One region of the Tunturiibacter empetritectus genome, then DNA from elsewhere that is predicted to be linked to it. Evidence: predicted binding sites of a transcription regulator. Region 1 holds the regulator's gene; each other region holds the start of a gene.

Region 1 (3,674 bases):
GGAGTGGAGGTGTGCGACGATGTGGACCTGATCTACGGAGCCGGGATGGAGACGAATCTGGCCGGAGCCGGTAGAGACAGAGACATTGGGGGAGCTGCCGGCGCTGAGGGTGCGCTCAAAGTTGCCGTCGGCAGCGAAGGCTGTGGCTGCAGCTAGTGTGAGCATTGCGGCGGTGGAGGCGAAGACTGTCATCTTCATGGGCGTTCCTTTTTTCGACTCTGGGTAACTGCGATTTGGATGTTAGCTCGTCGGGTGGAGATTGCGATCAGTGTCTGCTCAACTGGCAGACTTTGGTTCATATCACTGGTCTTACAGGTTATTGCTGAAGGATGACGGTGTCGCCGGGGTTGAGGCCGGCAAGGATCTCGGTTTTGGTGCCGTTGGAGATGCCGGCCTTAATGTCGATCTTTTTGCGGCCGGTCTTTTGTTTGGGGTCCGGGACTTCGACGGAGGCGTTGCGGTCTTTGTCGTAGAGAACGGCCTGCTCGGGTACAGTGAGGACGTTTTTGTGCTCTTCGAGGAGGATCTCGGCGTTGGCGGTCATGTTGGCTTTGAGTTCGCCGCCTGGATTGTCGATGGAGACGCGGACCTCGAAGGTCGTGACGTTATCCTTTTCTACGCCGAGGGGTGCGATCTTGGTGACTTTGCCGAGAAAGGTCTTGTCCTTGAACGACTCGACTTTGATGCGGGCGGCCTGACCCATGTAGACCTTGCCGATGTCGGACTCGTCGACCTTACCCTGGACGTAGACCTGGTTGGTATCGCCGATAGTCATGACGAGGGTGGCTGTTGAGCCGAGGACGAGGATGGAGCTGACAGCGTCGCCGATCTCCACGTCGCGGGAGAGGATGGTGCCGTCCATAGGGGAGATGACGGTGGTGTAGCCGAGCTGCTCTTCGAGTTGCTTCAGAGACGCCTTGTTCTGGGCTACCTGGGCCTCTGCCTGGCGAAGTTTCGAGGAGTCGACCGAGATTTGCGAGACGGCCTTATCACGGGTGTTGGCGGCAGAGAGGTACTTCTGCTGAGCGTCGTCGAGCGCCTGCTGGGAGACCACACCCTCTTTGGACATCTGGAGGTTGCGATCGTACGTGTGTTTGTACATCGGCAGATCGGGCGCTTCAGCGTTAACCTTGTCGTACTGGATGGAGGCTTCGGCGGCGCGAGCGTTTGATTCGGCTGCGGCGAGTTGGGCCTTCTGTGCGGCGACCTGATCGAGGATCTCCTGCTGGTCGAGTTGGGCGAGAACCTGGCCCTGATGGACGTGGGCATTGATGTCGGTGTCGAGGCGAGTGACGATTCCTGAGGCTTTGGATTTGACCTCTACCTTAGTGATGGGCTGAACCTTGCCGGTGGCGACGACGGAGCGGGCGATGTCTCCACGCTCTACCTTGGCTAGCTGCGAGGGCTCAAACTTTGTGGTGTTGCCGCGGGCGGCTGCGACCACGCCGAGAACGACGGCTAAGACCAGGACGCTGAGGCCGACCCAAAGCCATGTCTTCCGTTTGTTTTTACGCTGCGTGGCCAATGGCTTGCTCCCGTTGGTGCTGGTGATATGAGTCTTCGGAGTGTGGTTACGCAGGAATGCGCTCCGCGGTTCCGTCGACTACGAAAAAGTTTACGTGGCGGCGTGCCGATGTTGCAGAGTCGACGTTTAGACGAGGGAGTTGGGAGGGAGGAAGCAGTGGGACAGGCGGACGGCTGCGAATTTATGCGTACTTTCGAAGAACCCCAAGGACCTTGCCCTGGATGCTGACATTGGCGGCTGGAGCGTAGATGGGAGACATCTCGGTATTGGAGGGTTGGAGGCGGATCATGCTGCCCTCGCGGTAGAAGCGCTTGAGGGTTGCGTCGGAGCCGTCGATCAGAGCGACGATGATCTCGCCCTCGCGAGCGGTACGGGTGCGCTCGACCAGAACGTAGTCGCCGGAGACGATGTGTTCGTCGCGCATGGAGTCGCCTCGGACTTCGAGAGCAAAGACCTCGCGGTTGCCGATGATGTCTGAGAGGGAGATGCTCTCAGCGCTCTCGATCGCTTCTACAGGCTTGCCAGCGGCGATGCGGCCCAGCAACGGGAGGCGGTCGGAGCCCTTTTTACTGCTGCGCGCGGGAAGGACGTCGATCGAACGGCTGCGATTGTGCGCGCGCTGGAGGAGGCCCTTATTCTGGAGGTTGGTGATGTGTTTATGGACGGTGGCGAGGGAGCTGAGGCCCAGACCGCTGGCGATCTCCTCGTAGGAGGGCGAGTAGCCATTCTTCTGGGTGAAGCCGGAAAGAAAGTCAATGACCTCTTTTTGTCGCCGTGTAATTGCCATGCGGATGATTGTAGCGAATAAAAAGCGAATTGCAAGGAGATCTTTCGAGTTAATTTTATCGAGGGGGATTCGAGGAGCACTCGCGATAGAGAGAGCGGAGATGGAGATGGAGATGATGAGGATATGGATATGCTGATTCCATGAAAACTTCTAAGAAGCTGGTTCGCCTCTTCGGGTTAGTGATGGCCTTGGTGCTCTTTGTGCCCGCGGGGTGGGCGGAGGAGGCACAGAAGATTGCCGAGTTGGGAAGCTGCACTTTGGAAAACGGTAACGTGGTGTTGGATTGCAGGGTTGGGTATCGCACCTTTGGCACCTTAAACGCGGATGGGTCGAATGTCGTGGTGATGCCTTCCTGGCTGAATGGACGGAGTGAGGATCTGGTGCCTCTCTTCGGGAATGACGAGACCGGGCACCGGCTGGTGGATACGTCGCGGTTCTTCGGGGTGGCCTTCGATGCGTTCGGGGATGGGGTTTCTTCGTCGCCATCGAATAGCAAAAAGCAGCATGGGCCGGAGTTTCCGGTGTTCACGATGGAGGACATGGTGCGTGCGCAGTATCGCGTGTTGACCGAGGTGCTGCATGTGCGGCATGCGCACGCGGTGGTAGGGCTGTCGATGGGCGCAGAGCAGGTGTTTGCGTGGGCGGTCCTGTATCCGAAGTTCGTCGATCTTGCGGTGCCGATTGTGGGGACCCCACAGGTAACGAGCTTTGATCTGCTGTCGAAACAGATCGTGATCGATGCGATCGAGTCGGACCCCGACTACAAGGATGGGCGGTATGTGACGGAGCCGCAGTTGAAGCTTGCCAATGCGATCGGGACGATGATTGTGAGCGCGCCACAGTATCGGAATGCTGAGGTTCCCAAAGCGCAGTTTGCACAATGGTTGAAGACGGTCGAGTCCCCGCAACGACAGGACGCGAATGACAGGGTGTGGCAGGCGAAGGCGATCATGCATCACGATGTGCTGCATGGAAGAACGATCGGCGAGGTTGCGCGGGAAGTGCCTGTGAAGTTCCTGGTAATTGTGGCGGCGGAGGATCGCATGGTGACTCCGCAGCCTGCGCTGCAGTGGGCGAAAGCTGTGGGGGCAGAGACGTACATTTCGGCGGGAAGCTGCGCGCATCTGATCATGAACTGCGACGCTGAAGCTGTGTCGTCGCGCGTGGAGCGGTTTTTGGCGAGGTAATGCGAAAATTCCCGTTTTGAAATTGTCCCCAAAAAAGACTGTGAAGAACTCTTGTCAGGATGAGCAGGATGCACCAAGGTAATAACACGCCACCGAAACGGTAACGCAATTTCGGTTGGACGGTGTGACCTGAACAACTTGATTGTGCCTTGGGAGACGAAATGCGAGTTCTGAT
Region 2 (3,674 bases), 2.0 Mb from region 1:
TAGATATTGACGGGCTGCGTCCGGAAGGCCCTTGGTTGTCTGGGCCAGAAACAGGACGTTTGTTACTGCTGCGAGAGGATTATTAATTTCATGGGCAAGGACAGCAGCCATGTGCCCAACAGAAGCGAGCTTCTCGCTGTTGATGAGGGCCTCTTCCGCCCTTTTTCGCGCGGAGATTTCTTCCTGCAGCTGAGCGTTCAACAGTTCAGCAACTTCCGTCAGTTCGTGTTGGCGCACCAGGCCCAGCATCAAACCTTCGTTTATCGCAGTAACATTTGCCTGGACAGGCTTAGCGTTATTTTTCAGCTTTCTTGCCATCTTTTCCCTCTAACGCAATGCCCGGCTTACCCAAAGCTTCCGTTTGGGGGCTTTCTATCCGTTCCGGGATACCCGTGATGAGGTGAGCGTACTCTCTTGGTCGTTCGCCGAGCACGATGCCGTCCGAGGTTATGTCGTATTCGCGGATGTCCTTGCTATGAGCACCGCCACGCATCTTGATGATCAACATAATCTTACGCAGCTGGCCCTCGATTTCTACATAGCGCATGCGAATGATGTCGTCGGTGAGAAATGAGATTAAGTAGCTACTGAACGGGAATTTATTGAATGACTCTTCCATCTCCAGGGTGCTCAGGATGGTAATTCCAATTCCGGTCAGAGCGAAGATCATGCGATAAAGCGATTCCCTGAAGTCGGTTCGGAATCCGGGAGCGAGCGCCATCTCGAAGCCCGCCAACGAGTCAATGACCAGCCGCTTTGCGCCTGTTCTCTGAACCGCATCGATGAGCTCTTGCATGGTCTCGTCCACGGACAGGTCGAGGGGCCGCAGATAGATGACTTCAAGGCTACCGTCTTTCAAAGCTGCACCTAGGTCAAGGCCGAAGGCGGCAGCACGATCGGCATACTCGTCAGGTCGCTCTTCAAAGATCGCCACAATGCCGGACTCCCCTGCGCGAAGACCGGCAGCGATGAACTGAGTGGCCATGAGCGATTTCCCCGTACCGGATGATCCTGCGACCAACAAGCTATCCCCTTCCGGGATGCCTCCACCCATCATCTCGTCAAGTGCCGGGATACCTGTGGAAAGGCGTCTCCGGTCCGGATCTTTCCTTCGAGTTCCTACCAATCCCAACGTTCTAGAGAAGGCTTGCAGTCCTGCATCGGTAATGCGAAAGGTATGCATTCCGGGCACAGACATCTGTCCGCGCAACTTCATGACCTGCAGCTTGCGCACCACGGAGTTTCGCTCGACCTGCTGAAAGAGCCAGAAGAGCCCGTCTGCCACGGTAAAGACGGGGTTGTCGACCAACTCAGATTCGCTGTACTCCCCAATAAGGAATGTCGTCGCCTCCCAACTGGTAAGAAGCAATGCAAGTTCTTGCACAAAGGTCTGAACCTCAACTTCGCGGTCGCCATGATGTTCGCGTCGCAGAACAGTTCGGAAAGAGTCCACCACGACAATGCCTGCATTGGTAGCCTGCACCTGCTTCGTGATCTCTTCCAGCACGCCTTTCAATCCACGTTCGACCAAGTCCTGGCTGAGGTTTACGAAACGAACAGCAGTGTTCAGTTTCGTCGCGTCGAAGAAGGTATATTGCTGCTGATAGCGCAGCATCTTGAGAGCTGGTTCCCCGAGAACCGTAAAGTAAAGGGCCGGCCTCTCCGGAGTGGCGTTCTTGAAGACGAATTGATGCGCCAGCGTCGTCTTTCCACATCCCGGCGCGCCTGCGATGATGTTGAACGAAAATTCCGGGAATCCGCCGCCCAGAATCTCGTCAAGCCCAAGAACTCCCGAACTAAGCTGTTTGATTTTTACCTTGCTGTTCTGGTTCATTGCAATTCCTTCCCCAGAGAATTTAAGCCGAGTCCGGGTAAATCCGGCCATATGTCATGCAGGAGCCGCATGGTAAGTGTTTCTCCAATGAATGTGATCAAAAGGCTAAGCAGGTAGCCGACAAGGATGGCGTGCGCCTCAGCGGCCGCGCCCTCCAAGCCCTCCAGAGATCCATCCGGTTTGACCTGTACCGGGCTGAGTGCAGGGGCCTCTCGCTTGGCCAAAGTCAAAGCGCGTGAGAGAAGAGAGCTGAACCCTGCGGTTCCCGTTAACATAACAAGAGGGCGACGCAGCTTCTCACAGACGCGGCACGTCGCAAGCTGGTCTGCTGCGGAGACACTTTGGGAACGAGCTTCAAAGGCTACAAGCTGTTTGGCGAGTTCTCTTGTCTCGGATTTAATACCAGCTTGCCTCATCGTCTTTCAATTGAAAGTTCGCGCGTGCGCATCCGTTTGTCCCCGAAGTTCATCATTTCACAAAAGATGGTCTAGTTTAGCTGGACTCGCACGATCATAGATGTGACACGGCTTCAATTTTGCATTCGGTCCGTTGTGTGCTGTCAACACACGCTTTTGAAGATGCGCATTACTGGAATCGATTTCAGATCCTGAAGTAACCTATCGATGGGATGAGCTGATCCGCAATTTTTCGCTGGTCTATTGTTCCCGCAATAGCCTTGTTTCGTTATGGCTGCGAAGGGGTTGACCGCTCGGCCTATAATGAACTATGGCAATCGCTCCTCCGGCCTCTACGCAGGCTGGCCCGCAGCCGAAGCCGCATGACGAACCGAAGAGTCAACCGGATGTGAAAGATACCGACACGGGGATCGAGCTGGAGGCAGCTCTTCCTGTCGCGGAACCATCGGTGGCCTTGGAGACGACCCCTCGTGGAAAGAAGAAGAAGACTGCGGCGCATGATGGCTCGGCGCTGGTGATTGCGGGCGTGGAGGAGTCTTCGGCGAGTCACCTGGCGGGGAGTTCGGCGAAGGATATCCATGCGGTGGATGCGAAGTTTCAGCGGCTGCTGGAGACGGTGCATGAGAACCGGCCGGCGGACGATCTAGAGATTATTCGTGGGGCGTGGGCGTTCTGCCTGCAGCAGCATGAGGGACAGAAGCGGGCCAGCGGCGAGCCTTACATCATCCATCCGCTAGAGGTGGCGCAGGTGCTGGCCGAGTTGAAGATGGATTCGACTGCGATTGCGGCGGGGCTGCTGCATGATGCGGTCGAGGATACTGATGTCACGTCGGTGGAGATTGCGAAGCGGTTTGGCGATCAGGTGGCGCACATCGTTGAGGGTGTGACAAAGCTTGAAAAGATCAAGTTTGCGAATCGCGAGGATCACCAGGCGGAGAATATTCGCAAGATGCTGCTGGCGATGGTGACCGATGTTCGGGTGGTGATTATTAAGCTCGCGGATCGGTTACATAATATGCGGACGCTTGAGCACCTGAAGCCGGAGAAGCAGCAGAAGATTGCGCGGGAGACTCTTGATATCTACGCTCCGCTGGCGCACCGGCTGGGCATGGGCAAGCTGCGCGGGGAGCTGGAGGATCTGGCGTTTCGGTATACCGATCCTTATGCGTATGAGCAGGTGTCGACTGAGGTGGATGCGCTGCGCGGGGCGGGCGAGGAGTTTCTGCAGAAGATCGTGACACAGCTTGAGGCGAAGCTGAAGGAGTTCAAGATTCAGGGGCGGGTGGAGTCGCGGATCAAGCGGCTTTATTCGATTCAGCAGAAGCTGGTGGATCAGAAGATTCCGGTGGATCAGGTCTACGATCTGCTGGCGATTCGCGTGATCTGCAATACCGTTCAGGACTGCTATGCGCTGCTGGGGCTGC
Region 3 (3,674 bases), 220 kb from region 1:
GGTCGCGGCGGACCTGCGATTCGAGACGTTCGAGTTCGGCGACGTCGGGGTCGACGGAGATTTTAAGGAGATTGCGATTGGCTTGCAGGCGATAGAGGATGCGATATAGGAGATTCCAGCGCAGGGGATCGCGATGGACGGCGGCGCACTCTGCGGATTCGAGAAAGGATTTGGAGGTATGCGGCGCCGTAATTGGAGGGCCGGTGGGACCGTCGGCCAATTCGAGGGTAAGGTCCAGCGTGGAGGGGACAGTCGAGTCTTGCAGCTCGAGTTCCTCGGGGAGATAGCCGAGGTGCAGGGCTTCGCGTGCTGCTTCACGCCATGCGTTGAAGTCGGGTTCAAGGAGAATTCGCTTCATGTTTTAAAGAGAGCCGGTGAGTGCGCTGAGAGGTGCGAATAGATCGAGCTGTGTGAAAGGTTGCGCCTCATCTGCGGCGGGTTGCTGATGAGGAATGTGGTCGATAGCGATGAGATAGGGTAAGGCGTTCTTCAGGCGAACGTGAAGTTTCTTCAGGTCGTCGATGAGGAGGCGATGGTACTTACGGATGCTGAGGATGCGCTCGACGTTGCGGTAGCCGATGCCGGGGACGCGGAGAAGTACTTCGCGCGGCGCAGCGTTGACATCGACAGGGAAGAACTCAGGATGGGATTTTGCCCAGGTGGTCTTTGGATCTTCGGTGAGGGAGAGCGAGGGTTCTTCTTCGGAGGTGAGTTCGGCTGCGGTGAAGCCGTAGAAGCGCATGAGCCAGTCGGATTGATAGAGGCGATGCTCCCGGATCAGAGGCGCCGGCTTCAGCGGGAGGCGAGCATCTGCATCGGGGTAGGGGCTAAAGCCGGTGTAGTAGATGCGGCGCAGTTTGTACTGGCCGTAGAGATGGGTGGCGGTCTTGAGGATCTCGCGGTCGGTGGCTGGCGTGGCTCCTACGACCATCTGTGTGGACTGGCCTGCGGCGGTGAACTTTGGAGTTGATGGGAGCTTGCGGCGATCCTCGTCGGCCTCGTCTTTGTGCAGGGCGATCTTGTTCATCGTGGATTCGATGACTGCGGTTTTCTTTTCGGGGGCGAGTTGGACGAGGTCCTGCTGGGTGGGAAGCTCAATGTTGGCGCTGAGACGGTCGGCGAAGAGTCCGGCTTGCTCGATGAGGCGCTCGCTGGCTCCGGGGATTGCTTTGAGGTGGATGTAACCGCCGAAGTGATGAACGGTGCGTAGGCTCTTGGCGACCTGGATGAGCTGCTCCATGGTGTAGTCAGGGGATTGAATGATGCCGGAGGAGAGAAAGAGACCTTCGATGTAGTTGCGTTTGTAAAAGTCGAGCGTGAGTTTGACAACCTCGTCGGGAGTGAAGCGCGCGCGTTGGATATTGGAGGAGATCCGATTGACGCAGAAGACGCAGTCGTAGGTGCAGAAGTTAGTGAGCAGAATCTTAAGCAGAGAGACGCAGCGACCGTCAGGGGTGTAGCTGTGGCAGATCCCCATGCCGTCGGAGTGGCCGACACCCTTGCCGTTGCCACTGCGCTTGGCTCCTGATGACGCGCACGAGGCGTCATACTTTGCAGCGTCGGCGAGGATTTCGAGTTTTTGTTGAACGTTCATAGTGGCAGGGTGCAACTCTGGACTATTTGATGCTTTATTATAGCGAATAAAAGGCGAATATTGTTCCTGGAGGTTGATTCGATTTGAGCGGTTCAACATCAAACAGAAGTGACTTTAGACAAGGTAGAAAAAAAGCTTCGACTTTCGGTGCTGGATCAGTCGCCGGTGCCTGCGGGGAGCATGCCGGGGCAGGCGTTGCAAAACTCGATTGAACTGGCGAAGCTGGTCGATGAGTTGGGGTATGGCCGGTTCTGGATGTCGGAACACCATGCGATGGATACGCTGGCGTGTACGGCGCCCGAGGTGATGCTGGCCCGGATCGGTGCAGAGACCAAACGGATCCGGATTGGATCGGGTGGGATTATGCTGCCGCACTACACGCCGCTGAAGGTTGCGGAGTGCTTTCGGACGCTGCATGCGCTGTATCCGGGGCGAGTGGATCTGGGGATTGGGCGCGCGCCGGGCGGTGGGCCGATTGAGGCATTGGCTTTGAAGCGTGATCGGAAGACGAAGATGCTGGATGATTTTCCTGACCAGGTGAGCGAGCTGCTGGCGTTTCTAGGGCACCGGTTTCCGGAGGGGCATCCGTTCGCGGGGATTCGGGTCTCACCGGAGATGCCGGGAGCGCCGGATGTGTGGATGCTGGGGTCGAGCCTGTGGAGCGCGGCAGCGGCGGTGGAGTTTGGCCTGCCTTACTCGTTTGCGCACTTCTTCAGCCCGGTGAATACGCGAGCGGCGATTGAGACTTATCGGCGTGGTTTTACTGAGAGCATCTACCGGAAGACGGCGGAGGCTACGGTGGCGGTGGGTGTGATCTGCGCAGAGACGCAGGAGGAGGCGGAGTTTCTGTTTTCGAGCGTGCGTCTGCTGCAGCGGCGAATTCGCCAGGGGGATCGGCGGCCGGTGGCTTCGCCCGAGGAAGCGGCGCGGGAGTTGTACCTGTTAGGCGATATGCCGCAAGAGGAGGGCGAGTGGCCGCGGTACTTTGTGGGAACGCCTGCGCTGGTGCGAGAGCGGCTGGAGGCGATGGCTGCGGAGTTGGGGATCGGGGAGCTGCTCGTGAATACGATTGTGTGGGAACAGAAGAAGCGGCTGCGGAGTTATGAGTTGTTGGCGCGAGAGTTTGAAGTGGAACCGGTTGGGGTGACTGGTGCGAGGCAGTCAGCTGAAACGCCACTCTACCGGTAAGCGAATTCTACGGAATTCATTTCGTGCTTGAAACCTCTCTGTAACAGCAGATCCCTCAAATCTGGCGAGCGATCCTGAGAAATCGTCACGATAGACTGCAATTACAAGCCGGGACGCGCGTCTATGGTTCCAGTCGACCTCACGATTTAGCAAAGCGCATCACAACAGGGACCACTTGTGCCGAGCTTGACCGCGAGTGCTGGAGTAAAAACGGGTCGTCCGGTTTGTTTACACTGCGAATTGAAGCTTGTTAAAACAGCTCTTTCGGCAGAGTTTTTAACTTGCCGAACGGAGGGTTGTGTTTAGACTGGGTTGGTTCCGGGATCAGGCATATTATCCGCAAAGTGAGGCTGTCTCATCGTGCCAATTACCTCCGTCCAACGCTCCCTGTGGATCGCTACCGTACTTCTGTCTTTTTTCTTTACCTGCTCACCTGAATTTGTTGGAGCACAGTCTTCGGCGAATCAGCAGGATGTCCAGCCGATCGGCATGAAGGCTTTGTTCGACGCTGCGGCAAACCCGCTTGGGTGGCGCCAACTCGCGGGTAAGACCGTGGGGCTTTACGGCGGCCAATTCTTCAACATCGCAGAGGTTGGCAATGCACGGGGTAAGTACCTTATCTCTCTGCGTTCCAGCCAGTACTCCACCGATGTCGTCAGCTGCCTCATCTCTGACGACACGATGTCGACGGCTGCTACGTTCAAGCCCAACGATCCGGTAGTGATGATCGGCAGACTGGCAGGCTCGCCGCACGATCGAACCCCTGCGTTCGACGGATCGTGTTATGTGGCCTCAGGAAAGAAACCGCAGGGTGCGAGCACCGCAGATGTGAGCGGTCCTTTAGCGCCGGAGGTGACTACGACTCTGGACAAGTTTTCGGACGAAGCAAGCG
Region 4 (3,674 bases), 1.0 Mb from region 1:
GAATCTTCGGCATAAGGTAGCGGTCGATCGCATCCTCGCCGACATTCCAGCCGAAGCCGTACACCGGAGTGATCACGAAGTCCTGAAATCCAGTCTCGTTGGTCGTGCGCCCCAGATGCGCGACATAATACGTGTTCCGCCCGCTGTTGCCGATCGAAGCCTCGCTCACCGGCCCCACCTTCCACTGCGCGCTGTACACCGCCGACCACGCCATCGCCTTCAGCCGGCTGCGCCAGTAGTTGCCATTGTTCTCAAACACCAGCCCCCGCGCCTTCGGATCGTTCTGCTCAAAGATGCTGCTGGTAATCGCTCCCATCATCGGATGCCCGATGTCATGCACGATGAACGTCGTATCGTCCGACCACTGGTACCAGCGGTAGTGTTCGACGCAAAACACATACGTCGACCAGTAAGGATTCGACGTCAGATCGTTCCGCGTCTCCGAGTCCAGCAGAATGTTTCCCGAGTGCTGCGCCGTAAGAAACTCGAACGACTGCCACAGCATCGGCAGCCACTGCACTCTGCACGGCTTCCCCTTGATCCTGCCGCTCTCGCAGCCCTCGGTCAGCTCCTCCCTGGCCATCTCCCGCTCCGAGGCAGGAGCTTTGATCGTTCCGCTGCCCGCCCCGCCCCCCGACCCTCTGAACCTCAGTGTGCTTGCGGAAGAAGCAACCATCAGGCCATCGGTGGCGTCATCGCCAGAACTAGAGCCGGTCACACCCGCCATCAAAGCTGCGCTTGGTACCGGAGCATTTGGAAGAGAGTCAAACGGCACCCCAATCCCAACCGGGCCCTCTGCCTTCGGTCCAGCAGCGCCGGCGAGGCAAGCGTGCGTGGCGGTTGCCAGAAGAAAAAATCCCATCGCTCTAAGCAGGGAACTAAGCAGGGAACCTCTAAGCAGAAAACCGGGGAGGCTGCTACGGAAAGTTTGGGTCAACTGACGCTCCGAGGGTTTAAGCAACCAACGTTCAGCGCCAGGTGACCTGAGCCAGGCGGCGCGCAGCCGAGCGTACTCGAACCAGATCACCAAAAGCAACGAAAAGCTGAGCAACGAACAGCTGCTGGAAGCTGGGTCCATGCAGAGAGCGAATACCGTGTAGAAACGCAGTGCTTGCCAGCCTCCACGCGCAGAGCTATAGTTTGGGGCGCGACTGAGGGGGTGGCTGAATCCGCGCCAGCGTTTTAAACCTTGTGCTCTGCCTCGCCTTCCTCCTCTCTGCCTCCGCGGTGGGCCTTGCCCAGCAGCCTGCCAAAGACTGGCACGATCTCGAGACCCTCAAGCCCGGTGCCTCGATCCGAATCACGCTCGCCAGGCAAAGAACTCTCTGTGCCTTCGATTCGGTCAGTGAAGAAGCAATCGTCTGCCACAAGCGACAAGCCGGAGTGGATCGCTCGCTCTCCTTCCTCAGAACGGACATCCATCAGATCCGAGCCCGCAACGCAACCGGATCGATCATCGCAGGGGCCGCACTGGGCGCAGGCGTCGGTGCCGGAATCGGTGCCCTTGTCGACTCGCGCATCAACAATCCCGGCGCCACCAACAACGCAAAGTTCACCGGCGGACTCGCTCGTGCGGGCGGCCTCCTTGGCGCTCTCTTCGGCATCGCCACCGAGTTCGTCCCAGGCAAACTGCTCTACAAAGCGGAGAGCCAGCACCCCTGAACACGGCGCCCACGTCTCACTCACTTCTGTTTTAGTGAAACTGAATCCCATCCTGTCGAACAGCCATACGGGTCATTGACACAATCTTGCCGTCGCAGCTAAGGTTCGGGTACGGAGAATTTATTTGAAGACAAAATGGCTAATTGCTGCAATAACGTCAGTTACCTTAACTACGCCAACGTTCGGGCAGGTTGGCATCTACATCGGCAGAACACCGCCCCCGCTGCGTTATGAAGTACGGCCACCGATGCCCGGCGATGGATATGCCTGGGTCGATGGTTATTGGGGAGTCAACGACGGCCGTTATGCCTGGGTTCCCGGCCGCTGGGATCGTCCACCTTATCCCGGCGCCTACTGGTCCCATCCGCACTACGACCACTACCAAGAAGGCTGGCGCATGCACGAAGGCCACTGGGACCATGAAGACCATGGCGACCACTACGATCATGGTCATCATGACCATGACGACCACCATTAGCACTCAGTAAAGAGGTCCTGCCGGACGGGCCCACTGCGCGTGGGGCGGTCACTTCGTGACTTGTATACCGGCTTCGCCCAGGCCTTCCGATGGTCGGCACAAGATCTTTTCTCGCGACCAACGGGAGCGCCAACCGAAGGGGTATACAAGTCACGAAGTGACCGCTGCCCGCGCAGTGGGCCCATCCGGCAGGACATGATCTTCTAGAATCACCTGCAAGTTGTATTCGCCTTTTATTTGCTTTTCCCGCTTTGAATGCTAGAATCCCAAATTGAAACATCAACCTCCCTCTTACCCACCCCTCAGGAGAGAAATCACGTGGCAGATGACCGCAGCAAGGCAATAGAACTGGCCCTCTCCGGGCTGGAAAAGCAGTTTGGCAAAGGTTCCATCATGCGGCTCGGCTCGAAAGACGTCGTGCCCATCTCGGTCATCTCTACCGGTTCCATCTCCTTCGACGCAGCGCTCGGCGTAGGCGGCGTCCCCCGTGGCCGCGTCATCGAGATCTTTGGCCCTGAGTCCTCGGGTAAGACCACCATCACCCTCCAGATCATCGCCGAAGCGCAAAAAGCCGGCGGCCTCGCAGCCTTCGTCGATGCCGAACACGCGCTCGACCCAGCCTACGCCGCCAAGCTGGGCGTAGACATCGACAACCTCCTCGTCTCGCAGCCCGACTACGGGGAGCAGGCCCTCGAGATCGTCGAAGCCCTCGTCCGCTCGAACGCCATCGACGTCCTCGTGGTCGACTCCGTCGCCGCGCTGGTCCCTAAGGCTGAGCTCGACGGCGAGATGGGCGACTCCCACATGGGGCTACAGGCACGTTTGATGAGTCAGGCGCTGAGAAAGCTCACCGGCACCGTCTCGAAGTCACGCACCTGCCTGATCTTCATCAATCAGATCCGAGAGAAGATCGGCGTCATGTTCGGCAACCCCGAGACCACCACCGGCGGCAAGGCGCTCAAGTTCTACTCCTCCGTCCGCATCGACATCCGCCGCATCGGCGCCGTCAAGGACGGGGATTCCGTCGTCGGCTCCCGTACCAAGGTCAAGATCGTCAAGAACAAGGTCGCCGCACCCTTCCGCGACGCCGAGTTCGACATCCTCTACGGCGAAGGCATCTCCCGCGAAGGTGATGTGCTCGACCTCGCCGTCCTGCACAACATCGTCGACAAGAGCGGAGCCTGGTACAGCTACCAGGGCGAACGCATCGGCCAGGGCCGCGAAAACGTTCGCGCCTTCATGAAGGAAAACAAGGACGTCTTCGCCCGCGTCGACGCCGAACTCCGCAAGAAGCTAGGCATCTCCGGTGTAGCCTCAGCCGACGTCCCGCCAGTCCCCACAGACGGTCCCGTTCAAGCCAAGGAAGCCGTCCGCGCCAAAAAGTAAATCGTCACAGCAGGGAAGCACTAGAGGAAGCGCCGGCATAAGAGTTTGCCGGCGCTTCTCCTGCCTACAACGCGTCATCTGGCTCAAGCCCCCATCATCCACCTACAAGGCGTCATCTCGACCGAAGCAGCGAACAGCTTCATCGTTC

The links. Region 1 encodes LexA, which represses DNA repair genes until DNA is damaged. Its sites were predicted from a motif close to CANTTCGCTTTTTATTCGC; they were not measured.
Region 2: the regulator LexA is predicted to act here: its motif matches at 1,928-1,946, upstream of RBB75_RS09360 (ATPase domain-containing protein).
Region 3: the regulator LexA is predicted to act here: its motif matches at 1,637-1,655, upstream of RBB75_RS18460 (putative DNA modification/repair radical SAM protein).
Region 4: the regulator LexA is predicted to act here: its motif matches at 2,363-2,381, upstream of recA (recombinase RecA).

The regions. Positions count from the first base shown of each region.
Region 1 covers NZ_CP132932.1:4,186,861-4,190,534, forward strand. The annotation lists gene RBB75_RS17455 (DUF4097 family beta strand repeat-containing protein) at 1-198, opposite strand, end outside; gene RBB75_RS17460 (efflux RND transporter periplasmic adaptor subunit) at 317-1,525, opposite strand; gene lexA (transcriptional repressor LexA) at 1,707-2,312, opposite strand; gene RBB75_RS17470 (alpha/beta fold hydrolase) at 2,453-3,499, shown strand; gene RBB75_RS17475 (response regulator transcription factor) at 3,661-3,674, shown strand, end outside.
Region 2 covers NZ_CP132932.1:2,236,142-2,239,815, reverse strand. The annotation lists gene RBB75_RS09365 (sensor histidine kinase) at 1-318, opposite strand, end outside; gene RBB75_RS09360 (ATPase domain-containing protein) at 296-1,834, opposite strand; gene RBB75_RS09355 (RelA/SpoT family protein) at 2,561-3,674, shown strand, end outside.
Region 3 covers NZ_CP132932.1:4,410,956-4,414,629, reverse strand. The annotation lists gene RBB75_RS18465 (UdgX family uracil-DNA binding protein) at 1-358, opposite strand, end outside; gene RBB75_RS18460 (putative DNA modification/repair radical SAM protein) at 362-1,594, opposite strand; gene RBB75_RS18455 (LLM class flavin-dependent oxidoreductase) at 1,703-2,782, shown strand; gene RBB75_RS18450 (hypothetical protein) at 3,143-3,674, shown strand, end outside.
Region 4 covers NZ_CP132932.1:3,157,160-3,160,833, forward strand. The annotation lists gene RBB75_RS13095 (hypothetical protein) at 1-862, opposite strand, end outside; gene RBB75_RS13100 (hypothetical protein) at 1,192-1,662, shown strand; gene RBB75_RS13105 (hypothetical protein) at 1,787-2,140, shown strand; gene recA (recombinase RecA) at 2,459-3,526, shown strand.